DNA from 3 places in the Aureimonas sp. AU20 genome. Region 3 is predicted to be linked to each of the others. Evidence: predicted binding sites of a transcription regulator. Region 3 holds the regulator's gene; each other region holds the start of a gene.
What was found. The regulator PhoB, encoded in region 3, activates phosphate uptake and scavenging genes when phosphate is short. The targets are predictions, from matches to a motif close to TGTCATNNANCTGTCAT.
Positions count from the first base shown of each region.

Region 1 (10,152 bases), 1.7 Mb from region 3:
TGATCGAGGCGGCGGGGTTCCACGGGCCGCAGGAGGTGGAGATCTTCTCGCACCATTGGGGCGCGCGGCCGTTGGACGAGGTTCTGGCGACCTGCGTGGAGCGCTTCCGCGCGGTTTGCTGACAGGCGAAGAGGCCGGGCGGGACGCCGCCGGCCCTTCGGAAACGTCGATCCGCCGAAAGCGGACGGGAGGGGTGATGGCACAGGGTATCAAACGCATCCGCTATGCGCTGGTCGGCACCGGCAATCGCGGCACCACCATGTGGGGCCGTGAGCTTCTGGCGGGCTGGAGCGAGTTCGTCGATCTCGTCGGCATCTGCGATCTCAACCTGATGCGGGCCGAGCGGGCGCGGGCGATGATCGGCTCCGACGCGCCGCTCTATGCCGATTTCGACGCTATGCTGGCGGAGCTGAAGCCCGCGCTTGTCGTGGTCTGCACACCGGACGATACGCATGACGACCTGATCGTCCGGGCGCTGGAAAGCGGCGCCGACGTCATCAGCGAAAAGCCGATGACCACGACGCCCGAAAAGGTCGCCCGCATCCGCGAGGCGGAGGCGCGCACCGGCCGGCGGGTGGACGTGTCCTTCAACTACCGCTTCTCCCCAACCTCGGCGCGGATCAAGGAACTGATCGAGGAAGGCGCAATCGGGGAGGTGACCTCGGTCGACTTCCACTGGTATCTCGACAACCAGCATGGCGCCGACTACTTCCGCCGCTGGCACGCCTTCACGAAACATTCCGGCTCGCTCTTCGTCCACAAGGCGACCCACCATTTCGACCTTCTGAACTGGTATCTCGATTCCGATCCGGTGGAGGTGAAGGGCTTCGGCCAGCTTCTGCACTACGGGCGCAACGGCCCCTTCCGGGGCGAGCGCTGCCGCACCTGCCCGCACAAGAGCGAGTGCGACTATTATTTCGACCTGTCGGCCGATCCGTTTCTCGACGCGCTCTACGAAGAGCCGTCCGGCGTCGATGGCTATGTCCGGGATGCCTGCGTGTTTCGCGAGGAAATCGACATTCCCGACACGATGACGGCGGCAATTCGCTATCGCAGCGGGGTTCAGGTCTCCTATTCGCTCAACACCTACATGCCGATCGAGGGGCACCACATCGCCTTCAACGGCCATCGCGGCCGGATCGAACTGCGCCAATACGAGCGCCAGCCCTGGAGCGTGCCGCCGGCGGACGAGATCGTGGTGATGAAGAGCTTCGGCGGCGGCACGGAGCGGATCTGGGTGCCGCACGAGCCGGGCGGCCATTACGGCGGCGACAACCGGATGCGCGACATGATCTTCAAACCCGGCTCCAACGACCGGCTGCGCCAGCGCGCGGGATCGCGCGCCGGCGCCATGTCGGTGCTCTGCGGCCTGGCCGCGTTGGAAAGCTCGCGCGCTGGCGGCGCGGTCGCCATCCAGCCGTTGTCGCCGGAACTGACGCGATAGGGCGGCAGCCGGCTTTTCTCAGGCGAAGGACGCGGCCAGCCATTCCCGCGCGATGGCGAGATCCATCTGGCCGAGCCCGTGGCCGGTCGGCAGGGTCTCGTGCGTCAGCGTGGCGCCGCCGGCCTGGAACTGGCGGGCGAGGCGCGCGGCGTTCTCGGCCGGCACGATCGGGTCCATGCCGCCCGACAGGAGCAGCACGGGCTTGCCCTGGAGGTCGAATTCCGGCGGCTCGGCGAAAGGCACCATGGCGCGGATCAGGACGGCGCCGGCCAGGGTCTCGGGCGCCAGCATCATCAGCGCGCTCGCGATATTGGCGCCGTTGGAGAAGCCCACCGCGATCGGCCGGTCCAAACCGTGATGCTCGCGCGCTTCTTCGATGAAGGCCCCCAGTTCGCGCGCCCGCAGCCGGAGGTCCGCCTCGTCGAACACGCCCTCGGCCAGGCGGCGGAAGAAGCGCGGCATGCCGTTTTCCAGGATGCGCCCGCGCGGCGACAGCAGCGCCGCGCCCGGCGACAGGAGCCCGCCGAGCGGCAGGAGATCGGTCTCGTCCCCGCCGGTGCCATGCAGGAGAAGCAGCGGCGCCAGCCCCTCCGCGCTTGCGGGAGAGAAGCGGTGGATCATGGAAAGATCGTTGCTGGGAAGGTCCATGGCAGGGCTCCGAACGGGAGAGGAGGGGGTGCCGGGGCGCCTTTGGGCGCCCCGGGCAAGGATGGGTCTCAGGCCGGCTCGCCCAGCGAAGGCAGGTGCCCTTCGATGCGCGAGCGATGCCCTTCCAGAAAGTCCGGCAGCTTCAGCGCCTGGCCGAGCGCGGCGGGCGCTTCGTCCACGGCGAAGCCGGGCTGGTCCGTCGCGATCTCGAACAGGACGTGGCCGGGCTCGCGGAAGTAGATCGAGCGGAAGTAGTTGCGGTCCTTCTGCTCGGTCGTCGCGATGCGATGGTTCTCCCGCAGCTTCTGCGCCATCGCCGCTTCCTCGGCGTCGTCCGCCGCGCGAAACGCGACGTGATGCACCGTGCCCGCGCCCGGGCGGGGCTTCAGGAAACCGCCGACGGCGCGAATGTCCACGATGCCGCCCATGGCCGTGCCCGGCACCTGGAAGCGCGTCACCGAGCCCTCCGTCGCGCCTTGCGCAAAGCCGAGCACGTCGGTCAGCACGGCGCCGGTGGGCGCCGCTTCCTCGAGGAGGAGGCTGACGGAGTGGAAGCCACGAATGGCATGCTCGGCCGGCACCTCACCCGCGCTCCAGCCCGGCTCGGCCTCCGCCCCGGGAACGGCAACCAGCGCCAGACGCATCCCGTCGGGATCACGGAACGCGAGCACCGTCTCGCCGAAGCGCTTGTCGATCGGATCGAAGGCCACGCCCTTTTCCAGGAAGCGATGCGTCCAATAGCCGATCGCGCCTTCCGGCACGCGGAAGACGGTCTCCTGCGTTTCGCCGACGCCAAGCCGCCCGGGCGCGGCGTGCTCCCACGGAAAGAAGGTGAGGATCGTGCCCGGCGCGCCGGCCTCGTCCCCGTAGTAGAGGTGCCACGTGCCGGGATCGTCGAAATTCACCGTGCGCTTCACCAGCCGCAGGCCGAGCGTGCGCGTATAGAAGCCGACATTGCGGCTGGCCGGGCCGGCGATGGCCGTGACGTGATGGATACCGTGCTGGCTCATGATGGATCTCCAAGGCTTGATGTCTTGGCTGAAACATAGTCGCAGTGATTTTCGGCTATAACCCCTCTATCCATTGCGTTAATGCAATGATGAGATTGCGGAGCAGGGTCTTGGCCGGGTTCGAGACATTGAGTTGGGATGACTTTCGGCTGATCCGAGCCGTGGCGGAAACGCGCACGCTTCCCGCCGCCGCCGAGAAGCTGGGCACGGCCCATTCCACCGTGTTCCGCCGGCTGCGCTCGATCGAGACGGCGCTCGGCTGCGCCCTGTTCGAGCGCAACAAGGCGCAGTTGGCCCCGACCGTGGCGGGCGAGGAGATCGCCGCGCTGGCGGTGCGGATGGGCGAGGAGGTCGATGCCGTCGCGGTGCGGCTGGCCGGGCGCGAGCCGCTGCCCTCCGGCGAGGTGCGGGTGACCACCAACGACTCGCTGCTGATTCATCTCCTGACGCCGATCTTCGCGAGCTTTCTCGCGGCCTGCCCGGCCGTGCGGCTCGACATCGCGCTCGGCAATTCCGCGCTGAACCTGTCGAAGCGGGACGCCGACGTCGCGATCCGCGCGACCGACAACCCGCCGCCCAACCTCGTGGGGCGCAAGGCGGCGCGCATCGCCTGGGCGCTCTACGGCGCGGGGGAGGAGGGGGAGGGGCCGCGCCGCTGGGTGACGCTGGGCGATGCCATGGGCGGCATGCGCGTGGTGCGCCATGTCATGAGCGAAGCGGGGGCGGAGGGCGTCGGCTACCGCGTCAATTCCGTTCTCGGCATGGCCGAGGCCGTGGAGGCGGGGCTCGGCGTCGGCTATCTCCCCTGCTTCGTCGGCGATCGCCGCCTGGGCCTCAAGCGGCTGGCGGAGCCGGACGAGCGTTTCGCCACCGATCTCTGGCTGCTCACCCACGCGGACCTGCGCCAAGTGCCGCGCGTGCGCGCGCTTCTCGACCATCTGGCCGAGGGCGTGGCGCACGAGAGGCCCCTGATCGAGGGCGAGAGGAAGCGCGAGCCCGCCTGAAAGCGCGGCCGCGCCCGGCCTTGCGCTCCGTGACGCGCGAACGGCGAAAGCGCTCCCGCGCGTCCGGACAGGCCCTGACACCCGCCGTCGCCGCCCGGCTCAGACCGGCTCCGGCACGCGTTCGCGATGAAGGTCCAGCCGCAGGCCGGTTTCGGCGTCGAAGGCATGGAGCCGATCGGCCGGCAGTTGCAGGCCGATCCGGTCGCCGCTGCCGATGGGCATGGCGTCTGTCACCGTGACGGCGAAGAGCGTGCCGCCGAGTTCGGCATAGACGACGCGCGAGGCGCCGAGTTCTTCGATGAAGTCCACCACCGCCTCGGCGCTGCCGGGCGCGCCGACCCGCGTCAGGATGGCGTGTTCGGGGCGGATGCCGATCTCGACGCGGCGCGCGCCGAGGCCGACGCGCGAGCCGACGGGAAGCGCGATGCGGTGGCCGTCCTTGAGGCGGATGGCGTCGTCGGCCTCGAGCTCGCCGGACAGGAGCGTCATGGGCGGCGAGCCGATGAAGCTCGCCACGAAGCGCGTCGCGGGCCGCTCGTAGATCTCGGCCGGCGAGCCGACCTGCTCGACATGGCCGGCGTTCATGACCACCAGCCGGTCGGCCAGCGTCATGGCCTCGACCTGGTCGTGCGTCACGAAGATCGAGGTGGCCGAAAGGCGGCGATGCAGCTTGCGGATTTCCGCGCGCATGGTGACGCGCAGCTTGGCGTCGAGATTGGACAGCGGCTCGTCGAACAGGAAGACGCTGGGCTCGCGCACGATGGCGCGGCCCATGGCGACGCGCTGGCGCTGCCCGCCTGAAAGCTGCGCCGGCTTGCGGTCGAGAAACTCGGCAAGGCCGACCACCGCCGCCGTCTCGCGCACCCGCCGCTCGCGCTCCGCCTTGGGCACACCCGCGACCTTCAGCGCGTAGCCGATATTCTCGGCCACCGACATATGGGGGTAGAGCGCGTAGTTCTGGAACACCATGGCGCAGCCGCGCTCGCGCGGCTCCAGCTTGTTGACGACGCGCCCGTCGATGGCGATCTCGCCGCCCGTGATGTCTTCCAGCCCGGCGATCATGCGAAGCAGCGTGGACTTGCCGCAGCCCGAAGGCCCGAGGATCACCACGAACTCGCCGGAGGCGAAGGCGAGGTCGATGCCGTGCAGCGTCGCCTTGGCGCCGCCATAGGATTTCCGAAGGTTCCGAATGTCGATCTGCGCCATGGCCCCCTCCTTATTTCTCGGTTGCGATGAGGCCGCGCACGAACCAGCGTTGCAGCACGGCGACGACGATGAGCGGCGGAAGCACGATGATCAGCGCGCCCGCATTGGTGACGTTCCAGTCCGGCAGCCCGTTCTCGGAGGGGCGGAGCGCGCGCAGCGCCGTCATGGCCGTGGAGTAGGAGGGGTCGGTCACCATCAGACGCGGCCAGAGATACTGGTTCCACGTGTCGGCGAAGAGGATGGTGGCGAGCGCCAGCATGTTGGTGCGCGACAGCGGCAGAAGGATGTCGACGAAGAAGCGCCAGGGGCCGGACCCGTCCATGCGCGCCGCCTCCGCCAACTCGTCCGGCACGGTCATGAAGAACTGGCGGAACAGGAACGTGCCCGTGGCGGTGGCGACCAGCGGCAGGGTGAGGCCGGAATAGGTGTTGAGGAGGTTCCAGTCGATGCCGACCTCGATGCCGGTCAGCGTCTGGATCAGGAGGCGGAAGGGCTGAAATGCGTCGGCGGCGATATTGTAGGTCGGCACGACGCGCACTTCGAGCGGCAGCATCAGCGTCATGAAGACGAGCCAGAAGAAGACCATGCCCCAGCGCGAGCGGAAATAGACGATGGCGAAGGCGCTGAGCGCCGACACGGCGATCTTGCCTGACGTCACCAGCCCCGCCATGACGAAGCTGTTGAAGAGGGCCAGGCCAAGGTCGGCGCGCTGCCAGGCGGCGGCGTAGTTCTTCAGCATCTCGCCGCCCGGCACGAAGCTGAAGGGCACGGCGTTGACCTGGGCGACCGACTGCGTGGAGGCGCAGATCACGATCCAGAAGGGAACCAGCACCAGCGTCAGCGCGACGAACAGGATCGCGTAGGTGACGATGTTGGCGAAGGGGGTTTTCTCGATCACGGCCAGCCCCTCAGCGATAATGCACGCGCCGCTCGACGAAGCGGAACTGGACGAAGGTGAAGACCATGATGATGGCGATGACCATGAGGCTCTGCGCGGCAGCGCCGGAATAGTCGAGCCCTTCGAAGGCTTTCGCCACGATGTTGAAGACCATGACGTTGGTGGCGTTGTTGGGGCCGCCATAGGTGGTGCGGTCGACGATGCCGTAGGTGTCCTTGCCGACGAAGCTTTCCGTCGCGATCAGAATCAAGAGGAGGAACAGCGTCGGCGTCAGCATCGGGATCTGGATGTCGATGGCGCGGCGCAGCGGGCCGGACCCATCCATGGCGGCGGCCTCGGTCAGCGAGCGCGGGATCGACTGAAGGCCCGCCAAAAGGAAGATGAAGCAGTAGCCGACCCATTTCCAGACGAAGCAGGTGATGATCAGGATCATCGCGTGGCTGCCGTATTTCGCCGGGTTCCAAAAGTCGGGATGCGCCGCGTTGACGATCGCCATCAGCCCACGTTCGGGCGAGAGGATGAAGAGAAAGGCGGTGCCGACCGCCGGTCCGGCCAGGGCATAGGGCCAGATGTAGAAGAAGCGGAAGAACTTCGAGCCCTTGAGCTGCCGGTCAACGGCGAGAGCCAGGACCAGGGCGAGGGCGAGCGTGATGAAAGTGCTGGAACAGGCGAAGATCAGGCTGACGCGCACCGAGTTCCAATATTGGGTGTCGGCGAAGACGGAGGTGAAGTTCTCCCAGCCGACGAAGATGCGCTCGCCCGCGCCGCCGAAGGCCGGCTCCAGCGTGAAGGCCCAATTCATGACCGAAACGGCCGGCCAGTAGAAGAAAAGGAAGATGAGCAGGAGCTGTGGCAGGGCGGCGACGGCCGGAACCCAGCGGCTCTTGAAGACGACGCGCTTCATGGGAGATATCCGCTATGAGGCGCGCCGCCGGCCCCTGACGGAGACCGGCGGCGCGGGTTGAAGGCAGGTCGGCTCAGTTCAGCGTCTGGCCGGCATAGGTCTTCTCGAAGCGGCGCAGCAGCGTGTTGGAGCGCGCGGCGGCTTCGTCGAGGCTCGTCTGGACGTCGGCGTTCTGCATGAAGATCGCCTCCAGCGCGGTCGAGAACTCCTTGCGGATCTGCGTGTAGTTGCCGAGGCGGATGCCGCGCGTGTTGTCGGAGGGCTCGGTGAAGCTCAGGCTCTCGATGGCGAGTTCGCGGCCCTTGAACTGCGGCTTGTCGTAGAAGCCGTTGGCCTTCATCGCCTGGAAACCGGTCTTGGTCACCGGGATGTAGCCGGTGACGGTGGACCACCATTCCACCATGTCGGGCTGGGCGATGAAGTTCAGGAAGGCGGCCGCGCCCTTGTATTCGGCCTCGGGGCGATCCTTCATGACCCAGAGCGATGCGCCGCCGACGAGCGACTTCTGGCGCTCGGTGCCCTCGAAGACCGGCAGCATGGCGACATGCCACTCGACGCCGGCGGGAATGGTCTTGCCGACCGTGCCGTGATCGGCGATCGAGCTCATGGCCATTTGGCAGGTCTGCGACGAGAAGGCCGGGATCGGGTCCATGCCGAGCGCCTTGGTCTTCACGACGAAGAGCTTCTCGTCCGCCTGCTTCTTCCAGAACTTGATCTCGTCCACGACCTTCGTCTTATTGAAGACGACTTCCGCGTCGAGGCCCTTATAGCCGTTGGCCTGGGTGGCGATCGGCTGGTTGTGGATGGCGGAGAACTGGTCCAGCGAGAACCAAGGGTCGAAATTGATGGCCATCGGGCATTCGAAGCCCGCGTCCTTCAGCTTGCGGGCGTCAGTCGCGACCTGTTCCCAGGTCTTCGGCGCGTCCGTGATGCCGGCCTTCTTGAAGGCGTCGGCATTGTAGTAGAAGACGGCGGTCGAGGAATTGAAGGGGAAGGACTGCAGCTCGCCCTTCGCCGTGGCGAAGTAGTTGGCAATGCCGGGGAAGTAGTTGTCCCAGTCGATCTTGTAGCCGCTGTCGGCCATCAGCTTCTTGGCGGGGACGAAGGCGTTCGACATCATGAGGTCGAGCGTGCCGGCGTCGTAGACCTGGGTGATCGCCGGGTGCTTCTTGGCGCGATAGGCGGCGATCGTGTTCTGCAGGTTGGTGTCGTAGGCGCCCTGGCTGACGCAGTTGATTTCGTAGTCCGTCTGCGAGGCATTGAACTTGGTGCAGGCTTCCTGCACCCGCTCGCCGAGATCGCCAGAAAGGCCGTGCCAGAACTCGAACTTGACCGGGGCGGCCTGCGCCGTGCCCGACAGACCTGCCAAAAGCGCAAGCGCGCTCGCCGCGCCGAAGATTTTCGTCAGCATCTTAGCCCCATCGATCCGAAAAATTGTTGCCGAACTCTTGTTGTTCGTCGCGGCGCTCTACTAGGTAATGGCGGACGGCGAGTACAATGAAGTTTGGATGACGGTCCGTGAAACAGACATTCGCGGTTTTGTTTCACATCCGTCAAAAATCCATGACGAGACTGTCACCGAGGTGACATGAGGTCCGTGCTAGCGCCCGGCTCGGCGTCCACCGCTTCTCGCCGTGAGATCAGCCTTTCCCCTTCACAAATCGTCCGAGCCCCCATGACCTCCCGTTTCGCCGCTCCCGCCGCCGAGCCGCTGTCGCTGCGCTCTCCCGTTCTGGATTTCGACCCGGCCGATATCCTGGTGATCGCCCATCGCGGCTCCTGGGCGCGGGCGCCCGAAAACTCTATCCAAGCCATTCGCGACGCCATCGCGCTCGGCGTCGGCATGGTGGAGATCGACGTGCGCCAAGCCGCCGACGGCGCGATGGTGGTGATCCACGACGACACGCTGGACCGCACCACGGAAGGAACCGGCCCCGTCCGCGCTGAGACGGGCGAGGCCATCCGCCGGATGCGGCTTCGTGAGCGGGGCGGCGGCAAGGGCGCGGCACTGACGGAGAAGCGGGTGCCTTCGCTCTTCGAGGCGCTGGAAGAGGCGCGCGGGCGCGTGCTCGTCAATATCGACACCAAGTCGGTGAGCGAGCTGCCGGCGGTCTCGGCCGAAATCCTCAGCGGCGGCTTCGGCGCCGGCGTGGTCGTAAAGGCCGAGCTGAAATCCGGCGAGCTGGCGCAGCTGCCGACCGATCATCCCGCCTTCGGCCCGCTGCCCTTCATGCCAGTCGTCGTCTCGGCGCCGCAGGGCTTTGCCGGCGATCTCGCCGCGCTGGCGCCGCTGTCGCCGTTCATGATCGAGTGCAAGCCCCATTGCGTCGCCGATCTGGAAACGGGCATGGAAGTGGCGCGCACGATCGGCGCGCGGATTTGGCTCAACACGCTGGACGTGGCTCACATGACCGACTTCAACGACACGGCGGCCATGGCCGACCCCGACGCCATCTGGGGGCGGTTGCTCGATCTCGGCGTCGGCGCGATGCAGACCGACGAGTCGCAGGCTCTCGTCGCCTATCTCGCCGGGCGCGGTCTTAAGAGCGCCCGTCCGTGACGCTCGCGCGCATGGCGCGCCGCGACGCGGCGAGCGAGATCGTGAAGGCCGCAGCGAACGACGCGCTCGGCTTCTTCTCGCAGCGCGCGGGGCTGGCGGTCGAGACCAAGGCCGGTCCGCGCGATTTCGTGTCCGACGCCGATCGCACGATCGAGACGCGCGTGCGCGCCCTGCTGGCCGAGCGCTTCCCAGGCGAGGCCGTGGTCGGCGAGGAAGCGGGCGGAGAGACCGCCGCGCGCTACTGGATCGTCGATCCCATCGACGGCACGTCGAACTTCCTCGCCGGCTCGCCGCTCTGGGGCGTGTCGCTCGGCTTCGTGGAGGAGGGCGAGCCCACCGTCGGCGCCATCGCCGCGCCGTGCCTCGGCGAGCTCATGGCCGGGGCCAAGGGGGCCGGCGTCCTGCGCAACGGCGTTCCGTTCGAGCGCCGGGTCACGGTCGAAGGGCTGGGTCTGGTGTCGCTTGGAGACAGTCCCGG
Region 1 is NZ_CP006367.1:1,748,594-1,758,745, forward strand. Features, by position in the region: gene M673_RS07670 (sugar phosphate isomerase/epimerase family protein) at 1-122, shown strand, start outside; gene M673_RS07675 (Gfo/Idh/MocA family protein) at 197-1,444, shown strand; gene M673_RS07680 (alpha/beta hydrolase) at 1,463-2,092, opposite strand; gene M673_RS07685 (ring-cleaving dioxygenase) at 2,161-3,102, opposite strand; gene M673_RS07690 (LysR family transcriptional regulator) at 3,213-4,106, shown strand; gene M673_RS07695 (sn-glycerol-3-phosphate import ATP-binding protein UgpC) at 4,206-5,312, opposite strand; gene M673_RS07700 (ABC transporter permease subunit) at 5,323-6,210, opposite strand; gene M673_RS07705 (carbohydrate ABC transporter permease) at 6,221-7,114, opposite strand; gene M673_RS07710 (extracellular solute-binding protein) at 7,188-8,525, opposite strand; gene M673_RS07715 (glycerophosphodiester phosphodiesterase family protein) at 8,790-9,674, shown strand; gene M673_RS07720 (inositol monophosphatase family protein) at 9,671-10,152, shown strand, end outside.
Region 1: a site for PhoB is predicted at 8,612-8,628, ahead of M673_RS07715 (glycerophosphodiester phosphodiesterase family protein). Genes of this name have one in related genera too.

Region 2 (10,152 bases), 860 kb from region 3:
GCGTCTGGCCCGGGGGCGGGGTCTGCGAAGCGGGGGCGACCGGCGGCGGGGGCGGCGGCGGAAGCTGGTTGGCGTAGACCTGGCCGGTCGGCGCCGCGCGCAAGGGCGCGATGCCGGAATTGCCGGCCATGCTCGGGCCACCCATGCCGGGGGCGACCGAGTTGCAGCCGGCCACGGTCAGAAGCGCGGCCAGCGCCGCACCGGTCTTGGTCCAATGGGTCATGTCAGCCCGATCCTCGTCCATCCGCCATCGACGCCGTTCGCGACGCGCGCCGTTTCCAATCGTTAAAAGGGGCCGGCTCGCGGTTTCGCAAGCCAAGGCCGGCCCAATCGTTAAATTGCACGGTAAATTGTGGCGGTGCCGCCACGCAAGGGCGCGGCACGGTTTAGAAGGCGGGATGTAGCCGGCCGGGTCGAACGCTCGGGTCATTCCCAGTCCACGAGGGCGCCTTGATCGAGCCATCGCGGGGAGCTGAGGCGAACCAGATCGTTGCCCGCTCCCCGCCGGCTTGGCGTCCCAAGCTCTCAGTTGGCGCCTTCCGACAGCGCGTCCTCGCCCGGCCCCTCGCCGCCCAGCGTTTCGCCCTGGCCCTCGGCCCTGTGCATGGGATCGCCGGTCGCGATACTTTCCGCCGGCTCGGGGTCGAGATCGACCAGCGGGCGTTGGAAATCGCCGGTTTCGGGGTCCATGACCCAGAGTTCGGCGGTGGAAATGTCGAACCAAGCCCCGTGCAGCGACAAGTCGCCGGCTGCCTCTCGCTCGACGATATAGGGGAAGGAGCGCAGGTTCGCGATCGAGGTGCGGATCGAGATGCGCTCCAGCGCGGTCTGCCTCTCGCCCGAGGTCAGGAGCTCGTTGGCCGAGACGGCGGCGGCCACCGGCTCCAGGATGCTCATCCACTTGCCGATGAAGTCGCCCGCCGACAGCGGCTCGGCCTCGGGCGCCAGCGCCGCCTTGATGCCACCGCAGCGCCCATGGCCCATCACGACGATGTGCTTGACCTTCAAGGCCTGCACGGCGAATTCCAGCGCCGCCGAGGTGCCGTGGAAATCCCCGTCGGGATTGTAGGGCGGCACGAGATTGGCGACGTTGCGCACCACGAAGAGTTCGCCCGCCCCGGCGCCGAAGATCGTCTCGGGCGCGGCGCGGGAGTCGCAGCAGGCCACCACCATGGTCTCGGGCGTCTGCCCGTCGCGCGCCAGTGTCCGGTAGCGCTGCGTTTCCTGGAGATAGCGGCCTTCCACGAAGGACCGGTAACCCTGGAGAAGAGGCGTCGGCAGAAGGGACATCGGGCGCTCCATGCGGGGTGGGGGCCATCGCGCCTTGGAGCACGAGGCCTTGGGTTTGAAACGTCTCTAACCTTTTTTGCACGTGCTCACATAGAGACTCCTATGGGGCATGGACAGGCCCCGCCCCGATCCGCCGGGCAGGAGTCAGGGGCTGGTGGAGAGAGCAGCGCAGCCGCCGCCCCGTAACTGCTCGAAGGGGGTGGCTTGAAGGATCGCACGAGCGGCGTCATTCGCATCGTCGCCCCGATCGGCCAGTCTCCGCCGATCCTGCCTCCCGTCCTGCGGACGGGCGAGACCTCTAGCGCGCCGTCACCTGACCGGCACTCCACGCAGGCGGCCGATCTTCACTGAGCCACCGCGGGACTGAGAGTGCCTGATGAAACCTCAGGCAGAGGATGGCTGAACGATTTTCGTTCGGGGCGAGAAGCGAAGCTCATGTGAGACGAGGGCTCAGGACCGAGCCTTCGCGGCGAAGTCTATGGCGAAAGAACCAGATCAGCCGACCCCGCAAGATTTTGTCAGACGCCATCACCCCAGCGTCTCCAATGGTCAGGCCCAGATCGCCACCGGAAGGCCGAAGCCGTCGCGCTCCGGCGGGTCGGGCAAGGAGGTCGCCTCCCCCCGCGCCAGCCGCCGCGCCACGAGAAGAAGGACGCAGGCGTCGAGCCGGTCGTCCTCCCCGGCGCCTCTGGGAAGCGCGGCGCTCAGGAGCTCCGGCGGCAGGCCCTTTGCCATGAGCAGTCGGCGGCGCTCGGCCGCCCCCTCCTCATGGACCCGCCCGCCCCGCTTCTTGGAATGGCGCATGGCCTCGCCGCCGTTCAGCCGGGCGAAGGCGATTTCGGGATGGCTTTCGAAGACGCGCCTCGCCAGCGCGGGCTCGGCGCGCAGGAGCGCGTCGAGTTCCAGAATGCGCGGAAACAGGCCGAAGCCCTGGATCGAGACCGCGCGCGGCGGCTCGGAGGCCTCGCGAGCCCGCGCGCAAACCCTCCGATAGGCGTCCGCCCTCGCGGCCGCATCGGCGAACGGCCCCGCCCCCGCTTCCACCGCTGCGCGGGCGGGAATGGAAAAGAGGCTGGAGCGGCGGCCGGGCGTCAGGAGCGGGCGGGCGGCGATCTCGGCGGCGCGCCCCGCCCCGTCGATCCGCTCCGGCAGGCCGATCGGCATGTCCACCGCGAGGATCGCATCCGCCGGAAGGGCGGCGAGAAGATCGGCGAAGCGCGGCGCGACGAGGAGCGCGCACGCCTCGCCCGGCCGTTCCAGCGCCGCGATCCAGCCACCCCGACAACCATCGACGCCCGCAAGGGCGCGGGTGCCGCTCATGAGGGTCGAGACTGTTCGGGACTCCGTTCAGGCCGGGCCGACGTCGCGTTTCCGTCGCCTTGCGCCGGCAACGGAGAAAGCCTTGCCGCGAGAGCCCGGCAGAGAGGAAGAAAGCCCTTCGGCCCCGCGCTGAAAGCGCCGGCAACGAAGACGGCGCTGCTCACTTCATTCTGCCGAGCACATGAGCAATCACTTCGCTTTGCCGGCAAAGTCGCGTCCCTCACGAGGAGGCCGCGCCGCTCACGCCCGCCGGCCACCCGTGGCAAGGCGGCGGATCTGCACCATGGCCATCGGCGTCTTCAGGCTGTCGGCGTCGGTTTCCAGCGTCAGCTCGTCCTTGCCGCGCTTGGTGGTGCGGGCCAGGATCTCGAACACTGCGGCGGTGGTGGATTGCAGCGCCTTCTCGCCGGAAAGGCCGGCGAGCTTGCGCGCCAGGAACACCGCGCCCGTCAGATCGCCCAAGCCGTTCGGCACGCCCTCGATGCAGCGATGCTCCGCGAGGATCGCCGCGTCATCCTCCACCAGGAGATTGCCGATGCCCCCGCGCAGCAAGGGATAGGCGGAAGTGACGACGACCGAGCGCGGCCCGAGCGCGCTCGCCGCCTCCACCAGATGCGAATTGGCGGAGAATTCGAGGCCGGTGAGGAATTCGAGCTCGAACCGGTTGGGCACGGCGATGTCGGCGCGCGGGATCAGCTTGTCGCGAATGGCGTCGAGAACCGGGCGCGGCTGGTAGAGCCGGCCCGCGCCGTCCGCCCCACCATCGCCAAGCACGGGATCGCAGAGATAGAGCGCGCGGGGATTGCCGGCCTTCACCGCGTCCACCAGCGAGGCCACCGCCTCCACCTGCTCCGGGCCGCCGAAATAGCCGGAGATCACCGCGCCCACTTCGCCCAGCCAGGGCGCGCGGGCGAGATCGGCGATGAAGGCGGCGAAGGTTTCGGGGTCGGGCACGATGCGGGTCGAGGGGCCATGGCCGGGATGCCAGGGCAGCGTCACGGTCGGCACCGACCAGACGGGATAGCCCAGCGTTTCCAGCGCGAAGACCACGGCCCGGTTGCCCACCGTGCCGCGCGCCACATGGGACGAGATCGAAATGACCGCCGGCTTTTCGCCCGACGCGGGAGGGACCTGGGACATGGACGCTTGGTTCACTCCGCCAAAAGCTGGATGACGAGTAGCACGGCGAGCACGAGAAAGGCCGCCAGCCCCGCCAGCCGGCCGATGCGCGTGCCCCAGACCTCGATCCGATCGGCCGGGTCGGCATCGCCCGCCCAGAAATGCCGCCGCGCGCCGAGCACCATCCGCTCGGCCGCGACCCCGGTCTGCGGCTCGGTCTCCTGGCGCACGCGGCGCAGGATGGCCTCGGCCTCGTCGCGGCGCTCCCGGTCGTCGGATCGTCCTGTCATGGCGGCGAACCTGCCGGAAAAGCGGGCTTCGGGCAAGTCGGCGCCCGCTTGTCGCACACGAATTCGCCCCCCTGCCGAGGGTCGGGGCGCGGGCCCTGCCCGCCGCGACATCTTGCCCTATATGGCGCGAACGTGCCCGCATCCCGGAGGACTGCCCCCGTGTCCCTGTCGCTCGCCCCCTCGGGCGTTTCCCGCTTCGCAAGGTGGCGCCTCGCCCTCGCGCTCCTGGTTCTCGCCCCGCTTCTGTCGGCCTGCGGCGTCAACAACGTGCCGACGCTGGAAGAGCGCGCCAAGGCGAGCTGGGGCGAGGTGCAGAACCAGTACCAGCGCCGCGCCGATCTGATCCCCAATCTGGTGGAAACCGTGAAAGGCTATGCCGCGCAGGAGCGCGACGTCTTGGTGGCGGTGACGGAAGCGCGCGCCAAGGCGACGCAGACCACGATCACCGCCGACCAGCTGACCGACCCCGCCGCCGTGCAGCGCTTCCAGACCGCGCAGGAGGAGTTGGGCGGCGCCCTGTCCCGCCTGCTCGTCACCGTGGAGCGCTATCCCGACCTCAAGTCCAACGCCAATTTCCTGGCTCTGCAGAGCCAGCTGGAAGGCACCGAAAACCGCATCGCCGTGGCGCGGCGCGACTATATCGAGGCGGTGCAGGCCTACAACACCGAGCTTCGCACCATTCCGGGCCGCTGGATCGCCGGTGTCCTCTACCCCGACTCCAAGCCCATGCAGGTCTTCGAAGCCAACACCGGCGCCGCGACGCCGCCGCCCGTCTCGTTCAACCGCTGAGGCGAGGGCGGCCATGCGCGCCCATCCTGCCCGTCAGACAAAGCGGCCGGTTCGCGCCTCGGCGCTCGCCGCGCTCTGGCTGCTGGCCCTTCTGACGCTCCCGCTTTTCGTGGGGTTTGCCCTTGCGGGGCCAGCCCTGGCGCAGACCTTCCCGCCGCTTTCCGGCCGGGTGGTGGACAGCGCGGGCCTTCTGGACACGGCCACGAAGGCGGAGCTGACGCAAAAGCTCGAGGCCTTCGAGCAGCGCTCCAGCGATCAGGTCGTGGTCGCCACCGTGCCCGATCTGCAAGGGTACGAGATCGCCGACTACGGCTACCGGCTAGGCCGCGCCTGGGGCATCGGGCGGGAGGGTGAGAACAACGGCGTCATCCTTCTCGTTTCAAAGAACGACCGGCGCGTGCGCATCGAGGTCGGCTATGGGCTGGAGGGCACGCTGACCGACGCGCTGTCGCGGCTCGTGATCGAGAACGACATCCTGCCGCGCTTTCGCGCCAACGACTATCCCGGCGGCATCCGCGCCGGAACCGACGCCATCCTGCAGATCCTGGGCGGCGACGCCGCCGAGGTCCAGGCCCGCGCCGAGCGTAACGCAGGCTGGCAGGGCCAGGGGCAGGGACAGGGACAGGGCTCGGATGGCTGGCTGAGCCTTGCGGTCATCCTCTTCATTCTCTTCGTCGCCGTCGGCCCGCTTCTGGCCGCCCTCCTGTCGCGCCTTTTCGGCGGCGGGCGCGGAGGCCCCGGAAGCGGGCCGGACGGCGGCTCGGCCATGCCCGCCCGCCGGCGCCGACGCGCCATTCCCATCAGCCCCGGCTGGGGCGGTGGGTTCGGAGGCGGCTCGGGCTGGGGCGGCGGCGGTTCTTCGTCCGGCGGCGGCTTCTCGGGCGGCGGCGGGTCCTTTGGCGGCGGCGGCTCGTCGGGAAGCTGGTAGGAGACAGGATGGCGCTTCGTTTCACCCCAGAGGACCATGCCCGCATCGCCGGGGCCATCGCGGCGGCGGAGCGGGAGACCGGCGGCGAGATCTATGCCGTCTTCGCCCGCGCGAGCGACGATTATCGCTTCGTCGCCGCCACGCTGGCGCTGGCGCTCTCGCTCCTCTTCGGCTGGGTGGCGGCGCTCGTCGCCGCTCTGTCGGGCCTCGCCCTTCCCGCCCTTCTGGTGGAAACCGCGCAGCTGGCAGGCGCTGCGATCCTCTTTCTTCTCCTGCGCTCCTCGCATCTCACCATGCTCTTCGTGCCCCCGGCCCTCGCCCGGGCGCGTGCCGCGCGCATGGCGCGGGCGCAGTTCCTCGCCCACAATCTCCACCGCACGCCCGAGCGCACCGGCGTCCTCCTTTTCGTTTCGGAGGCGGAACGTTATGCCGAGGTGATCGCCGACGAGGGCATCGCGGCCGAGGTGCCTCAGGCCGAATGGGACGGGATCGTCGCCGGCTTGGTGGAGGCCGCCAAGGGCGACCGGCTGGTCGAAGGCTTCGAGGCGGCGGTGGGCCGCAGCGGCGCGCTGCTCGCCGCCCGCTTTCCGCCGGACCCGGCCGGGCGCAACGCCATTCCGGACCGGCTGGTGGAAATCTGAGCGCGCCGTCCCATCCTTGGTGGCGACACCCAAACGGAGAGCGGGCCTGCCATCGGCCCGTCGCGAACGCCGATTAGAGAAGGACCGGCACGCCCGAGGCGGCGGAAAGCCCCGCGCCAGCCGGTCTTGCCAGGGTCCCTCCCCGACCGAACGGGGCGAGAACAGCCCTGCGGTTCCAAGCGAGGAAGCACCATGCCCGATTCCACCGGCGAGAAGCGCGCCATCCTCCAAGCGGCCCTGTCGCGCCTGCCGGACGGCGGCATGGCGGCACGGCTCGCGCCTCTTCTCTTCGCGCGCCCGCCGGCCGAGGATCTCGCGCCCTTCGACCCCGCCTTTCTCGCCGGCATGGCCGAGCGCGCCGCCGATCTTCTCGCCGCCCATCGCCCCGGCGGGTCCAAGGTCCGCGTCGAGCGCTTCAGCGAGGCGGCGCGCCTCGGCGAACCCGTGACGCTGGTCACGCTCGTCCATGACGATATGCCTTTCCTGTTCGACAGCGTGACGGCCGCCATCGCCTCCCGCGCCCCGGCCATCCACGCCGTGTCCCATCCCGTGCTCGACGTGTCGCGCGATGCCTCCGGCGCGCCGGCCGCGTTCCGCGCCGCCGGCCGCGAAGGCGGAACGGAGCGCGTCAGCCTGATCCAGGTGGCGATCGAGCCCACCGCCGAGCCGCGCGCGGAAGAAGCGCTGGCCCGCGATCTGGAAGCGATCCTCAGCGAAGTCGGCGTCGTCAATCGCGACCATCAGGCCATGCGCGCCCGCGTCGAGGCCGCCGCCGGCGAGATCGAAGCGCGCGCCGCAAGTGAGGGCGACCCCGCCCGCGCCGATGCCGAGCGCGAAGGCGCCGCGCTCCTGCGCTGGCTCTGCGACGAGAACTTCATCTTCCTCGGCCTTCGCGACTTCAGCTACTTCCCCGAGGGTGAGGCGCTGCGCCGCGTCGAGGGCTCCGAACTCGGCATCCTGACCGACCCGGAGGTGCGCGTCCTGCGCCGCGAGGCGCCGGGCTCGGCCACCAGCGCCGAGGTCCGCGCCTTTCTGGAGGACCCCGCGCCGCTCATCGTCGCCAAGGCGAACGCCCGCTCGCGCGTTCATCGCCGCGTCTACATGGATTATGTCGGCATCAAACGGCGCGACGCGGAAGGGCGGCTCGTCGGGGAAACCCGGCTCGTTGGCCTCTTCGCCTCCAACGCCTATGCGAGTTCGGTTCTCTCCATCCCGCTTCTGCGCCGCAAGGCCGAGGCGGTGATCGAGCGCTTCGCCTTCTCGCCCCGTTCGCATTCGGCCAAGGCCCTGCGCGTCGCGCTCGACACCTATTCGCGCGACGAGATGTTCCAGATCGACACCGATCTCCTCGCCGACTTCATCGGCGTCGTGACGGAGCTGGGCGAGCGCCCGCGCATCCGCGTCCTGCCGCGCATCGACCGGTTCGACCGCTTCGCCTCCGTCCTCGTCTTCGTGCCGCGCGACCGCTACGACGCGCGGCTGCGCGACGAGATTGGGCTGCTCCTGGCCGAGCGCTACGACGGCCATGTCTCGGCCTGGTATCCCGCCTTCCCCGAAGGGTCGCTCGCCTCGATACACTTCATCATCGGCCGTCGCGGCGGCCCGACCCCGCAGCCCGACCCGGCCGAGCTGGAAGCCGCGATCACCGATCTCGCCCGCGACTGGATGCTCGGCTTCGAGCGGGCAAGCGCGCTCGCCGGCAAGCATGGCGAGCTGATGGCCATGGCGCCCGGCCTGCCGGACGGCTACCGCGACCTCGTGCCGCCGGACGAAGCGGTGGGCGACGCGCTCCACATGCTGGCGCTGTCCGACACGCAGCGCCTCGCCGCCGATTTCTATCGCCGGCCGAACGACAGTGCCGAGGTTCTGCGGCTTCGCCTCTACAATCTCGCCCAGCCGCTGTCGCTTTCGCGCCGCGTGCCGATCCTGGAGAATATGGGCTTCTCGGCGGTGGCCGAGCGCTCCTTCGAAATGCGCCGGCCGGATGAGACGACCGTGTGGCTGCACGACATGGAACTGACGCTGCGCTCGGGCGGCGAGATCGCCCTGCCCGATGGCGGCGCCGCGCTGGAGGCGACCTTTGCCGCCGTCACGGACGGGCGCATCGAGAACGACGGGTTCAACGCGCTGGTCTTCGCCGCCGGGCTGGACTGGCGCACCGCCAATCTGCTGCGCGCCTATGCCCGCTATGTCAGGCAGACCGGCTTTGCCTATACCGACGCCTTCATCGCGCAGGTATTGGAGCGCCAGCCGGGTATCGCGCGCGATCTCGCCCTGCTTTTTACTGCCAGCTTCGACCCCGCGCGCGCCGACCAGGCGGATGATCTCCCCGATGAGCTGAAGGGCGACGGCGAGGCCGAGCGCGCCGCCCGGCGCGGCGCGCTGCCGGTTCTCCTGCGCCTTCGCGCCTCGCTCGACGCCTTGGAAACGCTGGACGAGGACCGCGTCGCCCGCCGCCTCCTCTCCGCCGTGCTCGCCACGCTGCGCACCAATTTCTACGCCGTGCCCCATGTTTCGGCCGATCCCAACTCGCGGCCGACGCAGGTCGAGCCGGCGCTCGCCTTCAAGTTCGACCCGCATCTTCTGGAGGGCGTTCCCGCGCCCGTGCCCTACCGCGAGATCTTCGTGTTCGACGCGCGCGTCGAGGGCGTGCATCTGCGCTTCGGCCCGGTGGCGCGCGGCGGCCTGCGCTGGTCCGACCGCTCCCAGGACTACCGGACCGAGGTGCTCGGCCTCGTGAAGGCGCAGCAGGTCAAGAACGCGGTGATCGTGCCGGTCGGCTCCAAGGGCGGCTTCTACCCCAAGCGCCTGCCCGACCCCGCGCAGCGGGACGTCTGGTTCGAGGCCGGCCGCTCGGCCTATATCGTCTTCATCGCCTCGCTCCTGTCGGTCACAGACAATATCGATGGGGCGGGCGAGACGGTGACGCCCGACGGCGTCGTGCGGTACGATGATCTCGATCCCTATTTCGTGGTGGCGGCCGACAAGGGCACGGCCACCTTCTCCGACACGGCCAATGCCGTGGCCGAGGCGCGCGGCTTCTGGCTGGGCGACGCCTTCGCTAGCGGAGGCTCGGCGGGCTACGACCACAAGGCCATGGGCATCACGGCGCGCGGCACCTGGGAGGCGGTGAAGCGCCATTTCCGCGAGATGGGCGCCAGCGACAAGGCTTGGGACATCCAGTCCGAGCCCTTCACCGCAGCCGGCTGCGGCGACATGTCGGGCGACGTGTTCGGCAACGGCATGCTGCTCTCGACCCAGACGCGCCTCGTCGCCGCCTTCGACCATCGCGACATCTTCATCGACCCGCAGCCGGACCCGGCCTCGTCCTATGCCGAGCGGCGCCGCCTGTTCGACCTCCCGCGCTCCTCCTGGAACGACTACGACCGCTCGAAAATCTCCGCAGGCGGCGGCGTCTTCTCGCGCCGCGAAAAGCGCATCACCCTCTCGGCCGAGGCCGCCGAGGCGATCGGCTGGGACAAGCGAACCGGCACGCCGCAGGAGGTCATCACCGCCATCCTGCGCGCGCCGGTGGACCTGCTCTGGTTCGGCGGCATCGGCACCTATGTGCGCGCCCGCGCGGAGAGCAATCTGGATGTGGGCGACCGCGCCAACGACGCCGTGCGCATCACGGGTCGCGACATCCGCGCCAAGGTGGTCGGCGAAGGCGCCAATCTCGCGCTCACCCAGCAGGCCCGCATCGAGGCGGCCCGCGCCGGCGTGCGGCTGAACACGGACGCGATTGACAATTCGGCGGGCGTCAACACGTCGGACG
Region 2 is NZ_CP006367.1:528,071-538,222, reverse strand. Features, by position in the region: gene M673_RS02415 (protease inhibitor Inh/omp19 family protein) at 1-223, opposite strand, end outside; partial or broken gene M673_RS02410 (carbonic anhydrase) at 649-1,290, opposite strand; gene M673_RS24480 (hypothetical protein) at 1,495-1,641, shown strand; gene M673_RS02405 (DUF429 domain-containing protein) at 1,840-2,610, opposite strand; gene pdxY (pyridoxal kinase PdxY) at 2,851-3,750, opposite strand; gene M673_RS02395 (hypothetical protein) at 3,762-4,019, opposite strand; gene M673_RS02390 (LemA family protein) at 4,179-4,808, shown strand; gene M673_RS02385 (TPM domain-containing protein) at 4,822-5,736, shown strand; gene M673_RS02380 (TPM domain-containing protein) at 5,745-6,377, shown strand; gene M673_RS02375 (NAD-glutamate dehydrogenase) at 6,570-10,152, shown strand, end outside.
Region 2: a site for PhoB is predicted at 6,425-6,441, ahead of M673_RS02375 (NAD-glutamate dehydrogenase). Genes of this name have one in related genera too.

Region 3 (10,152 bases):
TGCAGCCAGACCCCCTCGCCTCGCTCCACTCGAAGGTCCGCGCGCGCGAAGGTGGCAAACAGCGGATTGTCGTGGGTCTCGGCCATGGCGATACTTCTCGTTGGCATGGACAATGGAGGGAACGGCGGCGCGAAGGCGGCCGGAGCGGCAGGCACAATAAGCCCGCGCGCAACGCGCTGCCTATACCATGGCCGGGGCGCGAATTGTCAACGAAAGCCGAAGTTTCGCCTTTTGCGAGCCTCTATGCTTCCGTAAACGTCGCTCCGCACCCATAAGCTGTTGAAAAGGGGGCGAAACGATTCGCCCGGCGGCGCCCACTCTTGCCGCCCTTCGCACTCGCGTTCTAGAACCCTCTCAGACACCAGATTTCGTGTGGGAAGTCCCGTCGATCCGCAAGGGGTCGACAGGGGCTATGGATGACGGCACCGGCCGCCCTCCCGCAGCGACAGAGTACGAGGAGTCTGTTCATGAGTTGGACCGAGGAGCGCATCGAGCTGCTCACCCGCCTTTGGGGCGAAGGTCGAAGCGCCAGCCAGATCGCGGCGGAGCTCGGCGGCGTGACGCGCAACGCCGTGATCGGCAAGGTTCACCGGCTGAAGCTGGACAACCGCCCCAAGGGCGGCGCGGACGAGAGCCCCGCCGAGGCCGCCCCCGTGGCGCCGATGCGCGTCGCGCCAGCCTTCGAGCCCGCGCCCCAGCCCGTGCCGGTCGCCGCCGCGCCCGTGCCGGAGCCGGTGGCCGCGCCGTCGATCGCGGCGGTGGAGCCGCCCGCCCCGCGCCGCGAGTTCGCGCCTGCGCCCGTCGCGGCTCCGGTGGCAACGCCCACCTCGGCCCCCATGCCGACGCCGAGCGCCGCGCCGCGCATCCTGACGCCCTCCATGCCCACTTCCGCCCCGCCGCGCGCGCCCATGCCGCTCCGCCAGCCGATGATCCATTCGGTGGGCGCCACGGCCCTTAAGATGGACCCGGACGCCGGCGCCTTCGAGGAGGCCCAGCCGTTCGGTCATTCCGAAGGCGGCGAGGTCGTGCCCATGTCGCGCAACCTGACGCTGGTGCAGCTTTCCGACCGCACCTGCAAATGGCCGCTGGGCGACCCGCTGAGCCCGGACTTCCGCTTCTGCGGAAACCATTCCCAGGACTCCTCGCCCTATTGCAAGCACCACGCGCGCATCGCCTTCCAGCCGATGTCGGAGCGCCGCCGCGTTCGCTAAGGGCGTTCCCCGGCAAGGCGGAAACGCTTTTCCGAGACATGAGACGAAATCGTGGACCTTGCAGCGTTCCGGCAAGCCGGAATGCTTCAGGCGCTTTCCATCCATCGCGGTTTAGAGCCCGGCCTTCGCGCCGGGCTTTTCTTTGCGCCGGCCGCTCCCCCGGCCTTCCTGCCAGAAAGCGTCTCCCGCTCGCGCCTGTCCTGCGTTATGAGGCAGGCCATGCGAGCGGAAGACGCTTTCTGATCTGGGCGCCGGTCCGGCCGGCGCGCGAGGCCCCTTTCGAAAAGGCTATGACATGACCGATACCCCCGCCCTTCCCGACCGTCTGGCGATCGACCCGGACAGCCCGTTCCATGACGAGGCGCTGCTGGCGCGCGGCATCGGCATCCGCTTCAACGGTAACGAGAAGACCAATGTCGAGGAATATTGCGTCAGCGAAGGCTGGGTGCGCGTGGCCGCCGGCAAGGCCAAGGACCGCCAGGGCAAGCCGCTCTTGATGAAGCTGAAGGGCACGGTCGAGCCCTATCTGAAGGACGAGAGCGCCGAGGGCTGATCGCCCTCGTCCGCCAAACGAAAACGCCGCGAGCAGCCGTTTGGCTCTCGCGGCGTTTTCGTTTTGGAAGGACGGCTGAGCCTCAGCTCGCCTCGGCCCGTTGCTGCACGGGCCGCGCGGCGGCGGTGAAGTTCTCGTCCAGCGAATAGCCCGCCCCGCGCACGGTGCGGATCGGGTCGCGCTGGCGGCCCCGGTTGATGGCCTTGCGCAGACGCCCGACATGGACGTCCACGGTGCGCTCGTCGACATAGATGTCGCGACCCCAGACGCCGTCCAACAGTTGCTCGCGCGAGAAGACGCGGCCGGGCGACTGCATGAGGAACTCCAGGAGGCGGAACTCGGTGGGTCCGAGCTTGACCTCGCGGCCGGCGCGGCGCACGCGATGCGTCTCGCGGTCGAGGTCGAGATCGCCCGCCACGAGCTGGCTGGAGATGCGCTCGGGCTTCACCCGACGCAGCATGGCGCGCACGCGGGCCATGAGCTCGGGAGTCGAGAAGGGCTTCACGACATAGTCGTCCGCCCCGACCGAAAGGCCGCGCACCCGCTCGCTTTCCTCGCCGCGCGCCGTCAGCATGATGATCGGCAGGCGTTCGGTCTCGGGCCGCGTGCGCAGGCGCCGGCAAAGCTCGACGCCGGACAGGCCGGGCAGCATCCAGTCCAGCAGAAGAAGGTCGGGCACGCCCTCTTTCAGCCGCAGGTCGGCCTCGTCGCCACGCGCGATCACGTCGACGTCGTAACCCTCGGCCTCAAGATTGTAGCGAAGGAGGACGCCCAGCGCCTCCTCGTCCTCGACGACGGTGATCCGGGCGCCCATGCGACTTACCCGTTCAGGCCGGAAGAGGGCGAGGCGATCGAGGGCGTCGAGTCGCTCTTGGGCCGCTCGACCTCCATCTGTTTGCCGGTCTTGATGTAGTAGACCGTCTCGGCGATGTTGGTCGCGTGGTCGCCGATGCGCTCGATGTTCTTGGCCGAGAAGAGAAGATGCGTGCAGGCCGTGATGTTGCGCGGATCTTCCATCATGTAGGTCAGGAGTTCGCGGAAGAGCGAGGTGTAGAGCGCGTCGATCTCGGCGTCCTGGGCGCGGATTTCCAGTGCCCGCACGTCGTCGCGCGTGGCATAGACGTCGAGCACGTTCTTCAGCTGGCCCAGCGCCAGTTCCGACATGTGCTCGATGCCGCGCACCAGCTGCACCGGCTGCTTGTGGTCGGTCACCGCGATCACGCGCTTGGCGATGTTCTTGCCGAGATCGCCGATGCGCTCGAGATCGTTGGAGATGCGGATGGCGCCGACGATCTCGCGCAGGTCGTGCGCCATCGGCTGGCGCTTGCCGATCGTGAGGACCGCGCGTTCGTCCACTTCGCGCTGCAGCGTGTCGAGAAGGATGTCGTCGGCAACGACGGACTGCGCCAGACCCCAATCGGAGCGGATCAGGGCGGAGACCGCCTGCTCGACCATGCGCTCGGCCTGGCCGCCCATTTCGGAAATGCGACGAAGGATGAATTTCAGTTCGTCGTCGTAGGACGAGACGATGTGATGTTCCATGAAACGAACTCTCCCTGTTTCGCGGAGAACGACTCCCGGCCCGATAAGGCTGCGGGAGCCGGGAGCGAGGTCAGCCGAAGCGGCCGGTGATGTAGTCCTGCGTGCGCTTGTCGTCGGGGTTCTGGAACATCTTTTCCGTGGAACCGACCTCGACGATCTTGCCGAGGTGGAACATCGCCGTGCGCTGCGAGACGCGGGCCGCCTGCTGCATCGAGTGGGTGACGATGACGATGGTGAAGTTCTGCTTCAGCTCGTCGATCAGTTCCTCGACCGTGGCGGTCGCGATCGGATCGAGGGCCGAGCAGGGCTCGTCCATCAGGATCACCTCGGGCGAAACGGCGATGGCGCGAGCGATGCACAGGCGCTGCTGCTGGCCGCCGGACAGACCCGTGCCGGCGTCATGGAGGCGATCCTTCACCTCCTCGAACAGGCCGGCCTTGCGCAGCGAGGTCACGACGACCTCCTCCAGGTCCGTCTTCGACTTGGCCAGACCGTGGATCTTCGGGCCATAGGCGACGTTCTCGAAGATCGACTTCGGGAACGGGTTGGGCTTCTGAAACACCATGCCGACCCGGGCGCGCAGTTCCACCACGTCGATCTGCGGGTTGTAAATGTCCTCGCCGTCGAGCGTGATGAGGCCCTTGACCTTGGCGCCCTCGACCGTGTCGTTCATGCGGTTGAGCGAGCGCAGGAAGGTAGACTTGCCGCAGCCCGAAGGGCCGATCAGCGCCGTCACCTGCCGCTCGTAGACGTCGAGATTGACCTCGAACAAGGCCTGCTTCGCGCCGTAGAAGACCGAGACGTTCTCGCCCTTCATCTTGGTGGCGAGGACGGGCGCGTTGGTCTTCGGGGCGGCGGTCAAATGAAGATTGTCCATCATAAGAAATCCGTTCTTTCCTACCAGCGACGCTCGAAGCGACGACGAAGCAGAATGGCGGTGATGTTCATGACCGCCAGGAAAAGGAGAAGCACGATGATCGCGCCCGACGTGCGCTCCACGAAGGCGCGCTCGGCCTCGTTGGCCCACATGTAGATCTGCACGGGCAGAGCGGTGGCGGGGTCCATCGGCGTCGCGGGGTAGTTGGCGACGAAGGCGACCATGCCGATCAGGAGCAGCGGCGCGGTTTCGCCGAGCGCGTGGGCAAGGCCGATGATCGTGCCGGTGAGAATGCCCGGCATCGCCAGCGGCAGAACGTGGTGGAACACCATCTGCATCTTGGAGGCGCCGAGGCCGAGCGCGGCGGCACGGATCGAAGGCGGCACGGCTTTCAGCGCGGCGCGCGTCGCGATGATGATGGTCGGCAGCGTCATCAGCGTCAGCACGAGGCCGCCGACCAGCGAGGCCGAGCGCGGCAGGCCGAACCAGTTGACGAAGACCGCGAGGCCGAGAAGGCCGTAGACGATCGAGGGGACGGCCGCCAGATTGTTGATGTTCACCTCGATCAGGTCGGTGAAGCGGTTCTTGGGCGCGAACTCCTCGAGATAGATCGAGGCGGCGACGCCGATCGGCAGCGCAAGGGCGAGAACGATCGCCATCATGTAGAGCGAGCCGATCAGCGCCACGCCGACGCCGGCCGTCTCGGCGCGCGAGGAGGCGCCGAAAGTGAAGAGGCCGGTGTTGAAGCGCTGGGTCAGCTCGCCACGGCTTTCCAGCTGGCGGATCCATTCCAGCTGCTGGTCCTTGATCGGCCGGCGCGCTTCGGGGATCGACAGGTCGAACTGGCCCTTCACCGCCGAGTCCACGGTGGAGTTGGCGTAGATCCAGATCTCCTGCGTGGTGCCGATGATCGAGAGATCGTCCATCACCATGTTGGCGAGCTGCGCGCGCACGCCCTGCGACAGGAGCTGCGAAGCGGCGGTGATGGCGGCGCGGTTGTTCGGGTCGATGCCGAGTTCCTTCACCAGCGCGTCCTGCACCAGGCGAGGATAGTTCGCCGTGCGCAGCACCGCCGGGTCGGCCTTGGCCCGGTCGTTCGGATCGATCACGCTCTTGGAGAAGGTGATCGGCAGACGGATCTCGGTCTGGAAGAAGGCGGTGTAGCCCTGCCCGATCACCGTCCAGAGCAGGATGGCGAGGAAGATCAGGCCGACGCCGATGGCCGAAAGGCCGTAGAGGCGGAAGCGGCGCTCGGAAGCGTAGCGGCGGCGCAGGCCGATGTCGCGACGGGCCGGACGGGCCGAGGTCGGGACGGCCGACCCTTGGGAAATCGTCGTATCGCTCATCAGTCGTACTGCTCCCGATACTTGCGCACGATGGCAAGGGCGATGATGTTGAGGATCAGCGTCAGCACGAAGAGCGTGATGCCGAGCGCGAAGGCCACCAGACTCTGCGGCGAGGTGAAGTCGAGATCACCGGTGAGCTGCGAGACGATCTTGACGGTGACTGTAGTCATCGCCTCGAACGGGTTGAGCGTGATGTTGGCGGCGATACCGGCGGCCAGAACCACGATCATGGTCTCGCCGATGGCGCGCGAGGCCGTCAGCAGCAGCGCCGACACGATGCCCGGCAGGGCGGCGGGCAGCACCACCTTCTTCACCGTCTCGGACGGCGTGGCGCCGAGCCCCATCGAGCCGTCGCGCAGAGAGCGCGGCACGGCGGTGATGATGTCGTCCGACAAGGAGGACACGAAGGGGATGAGCATGATGCCCATCACCAGACCCGCCGTCAGGATCGACTGCGCCTGGATGAAGCCGACATAATTGCCGGTGAGCAGGCCGTTGATGCTGGCCGAGATGTCGCGAAGGAAGGGGCCGACGGTGATGAGCGCGAAGAAGCCGTAGACGATGGTCGGAATGCCGGCCAGGAGTTCGAGCAGCGGCTTCACCACCGAGCGCACGCGGCTGGAGGCGTATTCGGCCATGTAGATGGCGGCGAAGAGGCCGACCGGCACGGCGAAGAGCATGGCCACGAAGGCGATGTAGAGCGTGCCCGCCAGAAGCGGGATCAGGCCGAACTGACCGGCGGCCTCGGAACCGGCGGCTGCGAAGCGAGGCTCCCAGACCGTTCCGAAGAAGAAGTCGACCGGGCGGATGCGGCTGAAGAAGTCGAGGGACTCGAACAGCATCGAGCAGACGATGCCGACGGTGGTGAGAATGGCGATCGAGGAGCAGACCACGAGGAAGGTCTTGACCACCCGCTCGACTTGGTTGCGGGCGCGAAGCCGGACCGCGATACGCGACAGGCCGAAGAGAAGGCCGCCGATCGCGAGAACCAGGGTCACGCCTGTCAGGGCGAGCCGGCTCATGTCCTCCATGTGGTTCTTTTCGAGCGCGATGGGGATCATCGCGTCGGTCGCGCCGCCCGGCAGCGGAATGCCGCGGCGCTCGAACAAAGGCTGGATGTCGGCGATGCGAGCGCTGGAAAGACCGGCCTGCTCGTCCGACGGCAAGGCGCGGATGCCCTGGCCGAGGGAGCGCACGAGCGAGCGGCCGAGCGAGACCGAGGCGGCCTGCGTGTCGGCCTCGAGGCGGCGCTCGACGGTGGCGAAGATCACCGCCGGCGAGATCGACAGCCAAAGCACCATGACGATCAGGGCGGGCACAACGGCCCAGCAGAAGACGAAGGACCCGTGATAGGTCGGGCGCGAATGCACCTTGGCGCCCGGCGAATCCGGCAGCGCGGCGCCCTTGCGGCGGCCAAGCCCATAGCCGACCAGACCGATCGCCAGGACAATCAGAATCAGAGCAAATGCGGACACCGTTCGCCGTCTCCCGGGAGAATCATGAGCAGGCGCCCGTTTCACGGGATGGCCGGCTCGCGGTGAATGTGAAGAAGCCGGCCCTTGTCGGGCCGGCCTCCGTCAAAGCTGAGAGATCAGCCCTTGATCGTGGTGCCGGCCTCGAAAGCCTTGCGGGCTTCCTCGCGCTGCGCATCCGGCGCCGGCACGAGACCGTACTGGGCGAGCGGGCCGCCGGGGCCGACCATCTGGTCGTCGAGGAAGAAGTTGACGAACTCCTTCAGGCCCGGAACGACGCCGAGATGCGCCTTCTTGACGTAGAAGAAGAGCGGACGCGACACCGGATACTTGCCGGAAGCGACGGTCTCGACCGACGGCGTAACGCCGGAAACGGTGGCGACCTTCAGCTTGTCCTGGTTCTGCTCGTAGAAGGCCAGACCGAACACGCCGACGCCCTGCGGGTTGGCGGCGATGCGGGCGAGCGTCTCGGTGTAGTCGCCAGCGATGTCCACCGCCTTGCCGTCGTTGCGGATCTGATGGCACTGCTTCTCGGCGGCCTTGTCGTCGAGGCCCGAGGTCTTGAAGGCTTCGAGCGCGCCCGAGGCCTTGCAGCCGGCGACGACGGTCTTCTCTTCGAAGACTTCGCGCGTGCCGTGGTTCTCGGCCGGGATGAAGGCGATGATGTCCTGGTTCGGCAGCGAGGCGTCGACGTCGGACCACTTGGCGGCGGTGTTGTCGACGACCTTGCCGTCCTTCACGACCTTGCCGGCGAGCGCCTTAAAGACCTGCTCGGGGGTCAGCGCGAAGCTCGGGCCCGAAGCGGCGGAGGCGAAGACGATGCCGTCATAGCCGAAACGCACTTCCTGGATCTCGGTGACGCCGGCGCCGGTGCAGGCCTTCTTCTCGGACTCCGAGATCGGGCGCGAGGCGTTGGCGATGTCGACCGTCTCCGGGCCAACGCCCGAGCAGAACTGGCGGAAGCCGCCGGAGGTGCCGCCGGACTCGACCACCGGGGTCGGGAAGTCGGGGAAGATCTCGCCGAAGTTCTGCGCCACGATCTGCGCATAGGGCAGAACCGTGGACGAACCGGCCGAATGGACGGGCTGCGCGCTCTGCGCGAAAGCGGCGCCCGTCGTCATGACGGCAGCGCCCAGGGCAAGGCTGGCGAGAAGGGATTTGCTCACAGGCGTTTCTCCATCGAAACGTTTCGAATGCGAACCGCCGGGCGAACTCGATTCCGCGGCGCTGTTCATGATCGGTCTAGCGGGCCGACGCAACCTATCTATGACAAATCCACATCCGATTTATGACAGCATAACCCTATGATTTATATTGAGATTTTTCGAAGGCCCCCGGAACGCGCAAACGGAAGCGGACCGAGAAGGTCGATCCCTGGCCGGGAATCGAGCTGATCGACAGCCGCGTGTTGTGCCGTATCAGGACGTTTCGCACGATGCTGAGGCCGAGCCCGGTGCCGCGCACGCGCCCGCTTCCGTCTTCCACGCGGTAGAATCGCTCGGTGAGGCGGGGCACGTGTTCCGGCGGAATTCCCTGCCCGAAATCGCGCACGAAGGCCTCCACCGTCTCGTCCGTTCGCGTCAGGCCGATCTGGATTCGCCCGCCCGCGTCGCCGTATTTCAGGGCGTTCTCGGCGAGGTTGCCGAAGACCTGAACCAGCTCGTCATGGTCGCCGTTCACCAGCGCCTCGCCCTCCTCCAGCCCGGTCAGTTCCAGGGCCAGGTTCTTCTCGGCGGCCGTGGGAGCGGCCTGCTGGGCGACGACGCGCATGACCGACACGAGATCGGTCAGCTCGTTCGCTTCCAACCGCCGGCGCATTTCGATGCGCGACAGGGACAGAAGATCGTCGATCAGGCGCGACATGCGCCGGGCCTGATCCTGCATGATGTCGAGAAACTGGGCACGCGCCTTGGGATCGTCGCGCGCCGGCCCTTTCAGCGTCTCGATGAAGCCGGAGAGCGAGGCGAGCGGCGTGCGCAGCTCGTGGCTGGCATTGGCGACGAAGTCGGTGCGGATGCGCTCCAGGCGGCGCATCTGCGTGCGGTCGCGAAACAGCGCCAGAAAGAAGACCGGCCGCGCCTCGCCGGGCATCGGCATGGGCAGGATGTCCACCGCCCAGGCGCGCTCGGAGGGCGCGCGCTCGGCATATTCGGTCATCTGCGCCTCGCCGCTCTCGATCGACTCGGCCATGGCGGCAATCAGCTCGGGCGCGCGAAAGCGCATCGCGATCGGATCGCCCAGCGCCATATTGCCGAAGGTCTGGATGCCGACCGCGTTGGAAAAGCGCAAAGCGAGGTTGCGGTCGAGCACGAAGGCGGGCTCGCGCATGGCGTCCACCACGCTCTTGACGCTGGCGTTCGGCCAGAGCGGCGAGGACGCGTCGGTCTTTACCGCGTTGCGCTGGCGCGAGGCGCGCGCGCCTCGCTGGATCAAGCCGACCAGGGCGGCCAGTGCCAGCGCACCGAGCGCCGGGGGCCGCGCATCGGGCACGAGATAGGCGACCAGCGCGAGGCCGATCGCCAGGGCGATGAGCGGGAGTGAGACGGCGGCGCGGCGGCGCGAGCCTTCGAAAGGAGGGGCTGTGTCGGCCATGCCGCTGCGATTCACCGCTTCGTTTCCGCATTCGAATGGGACAAGCGACACGCTTCGCACGTTCCCTCGTCAAACGCATGACAGCGACGGCCGACAGCCGAAAGAAGCCGCGGCCGGCCGGCGAAAGATGGCCTCAGCCGAGATCCCGCAGGCGCACGGAATAGATGTCGACGTCGCTCGCCCCGGCGCCCAAACCCGGCGCGATGGCTAGGCTCGTCACGTTGCTGGCCACCGCCGGCACGGTCACGTCGAAGACGAAGGCCTCTTCCGGCATGTCGGTGCTGAAGCGCTGCCGGTCGCAGATGCTCTGCTGGCCGACGAGGCAGCGCACGCCGAACTCACGCGGGCTGCCGTCCGGCGAGCCGGCGACGACCTCGATGCGCACCTGCCGGCCGGCGATCTGGCGCAGCGTGCCGGGGCCGATCGTCAGAAGCGCCTCGTTCTGGCTGCCGACGGGCGCGGAAATGCGCACGGCCTCCCGCTCGTCCGACTTGGCGACCGCCTCTATGCGCCCGCCCGCCGGGGTGGAAAGCGTTTCCAGGTCGTTGCCATCGAACAC
Region 3 is NZ_CP006367.1:3,411,058-3,421,209, forward strand. Features, by position in the region: gene M673_RS15545 (aspartate aminotransferase family protein) at 1-86, opposite strand, end outside; gene M673_RS25160 (GcrA family cell cycle regulator) at 468-1,211, shown strand; gene M673_RS15555 (DUF3297 family protein) at 1,507-1,764, shown strand; gene phoB (phosphate regulon transcriptional regulator PhoB) at 1,847-2,578, opposite strand; gene phoU (phosphate signaling complex protein PhoU) at 2,584-3,306, opposite strand; gene pstB (phosphate ABC transporter ATP-binding protein PstB) at 3,377-4,186, opposite strand; gene pstA (phosphate ABC transporter permease PstA) at 4,204-5,529, opposite strand; gene pstC (phosphate ABC transporter permease subunit PstC) at 5,529-7,004, opposite strand; gene M673_RS15585 (PstS family phosphate ABC transporter substrate-binding protein) at 7,121-8,167, opposite strand; gene M673_RS15590 (ATP-binding protein) at 8,304-9,593, opposite strand; gene M673_RS15595 (hypothetical protein) at 9,727-10,152, opposite strand, start outside.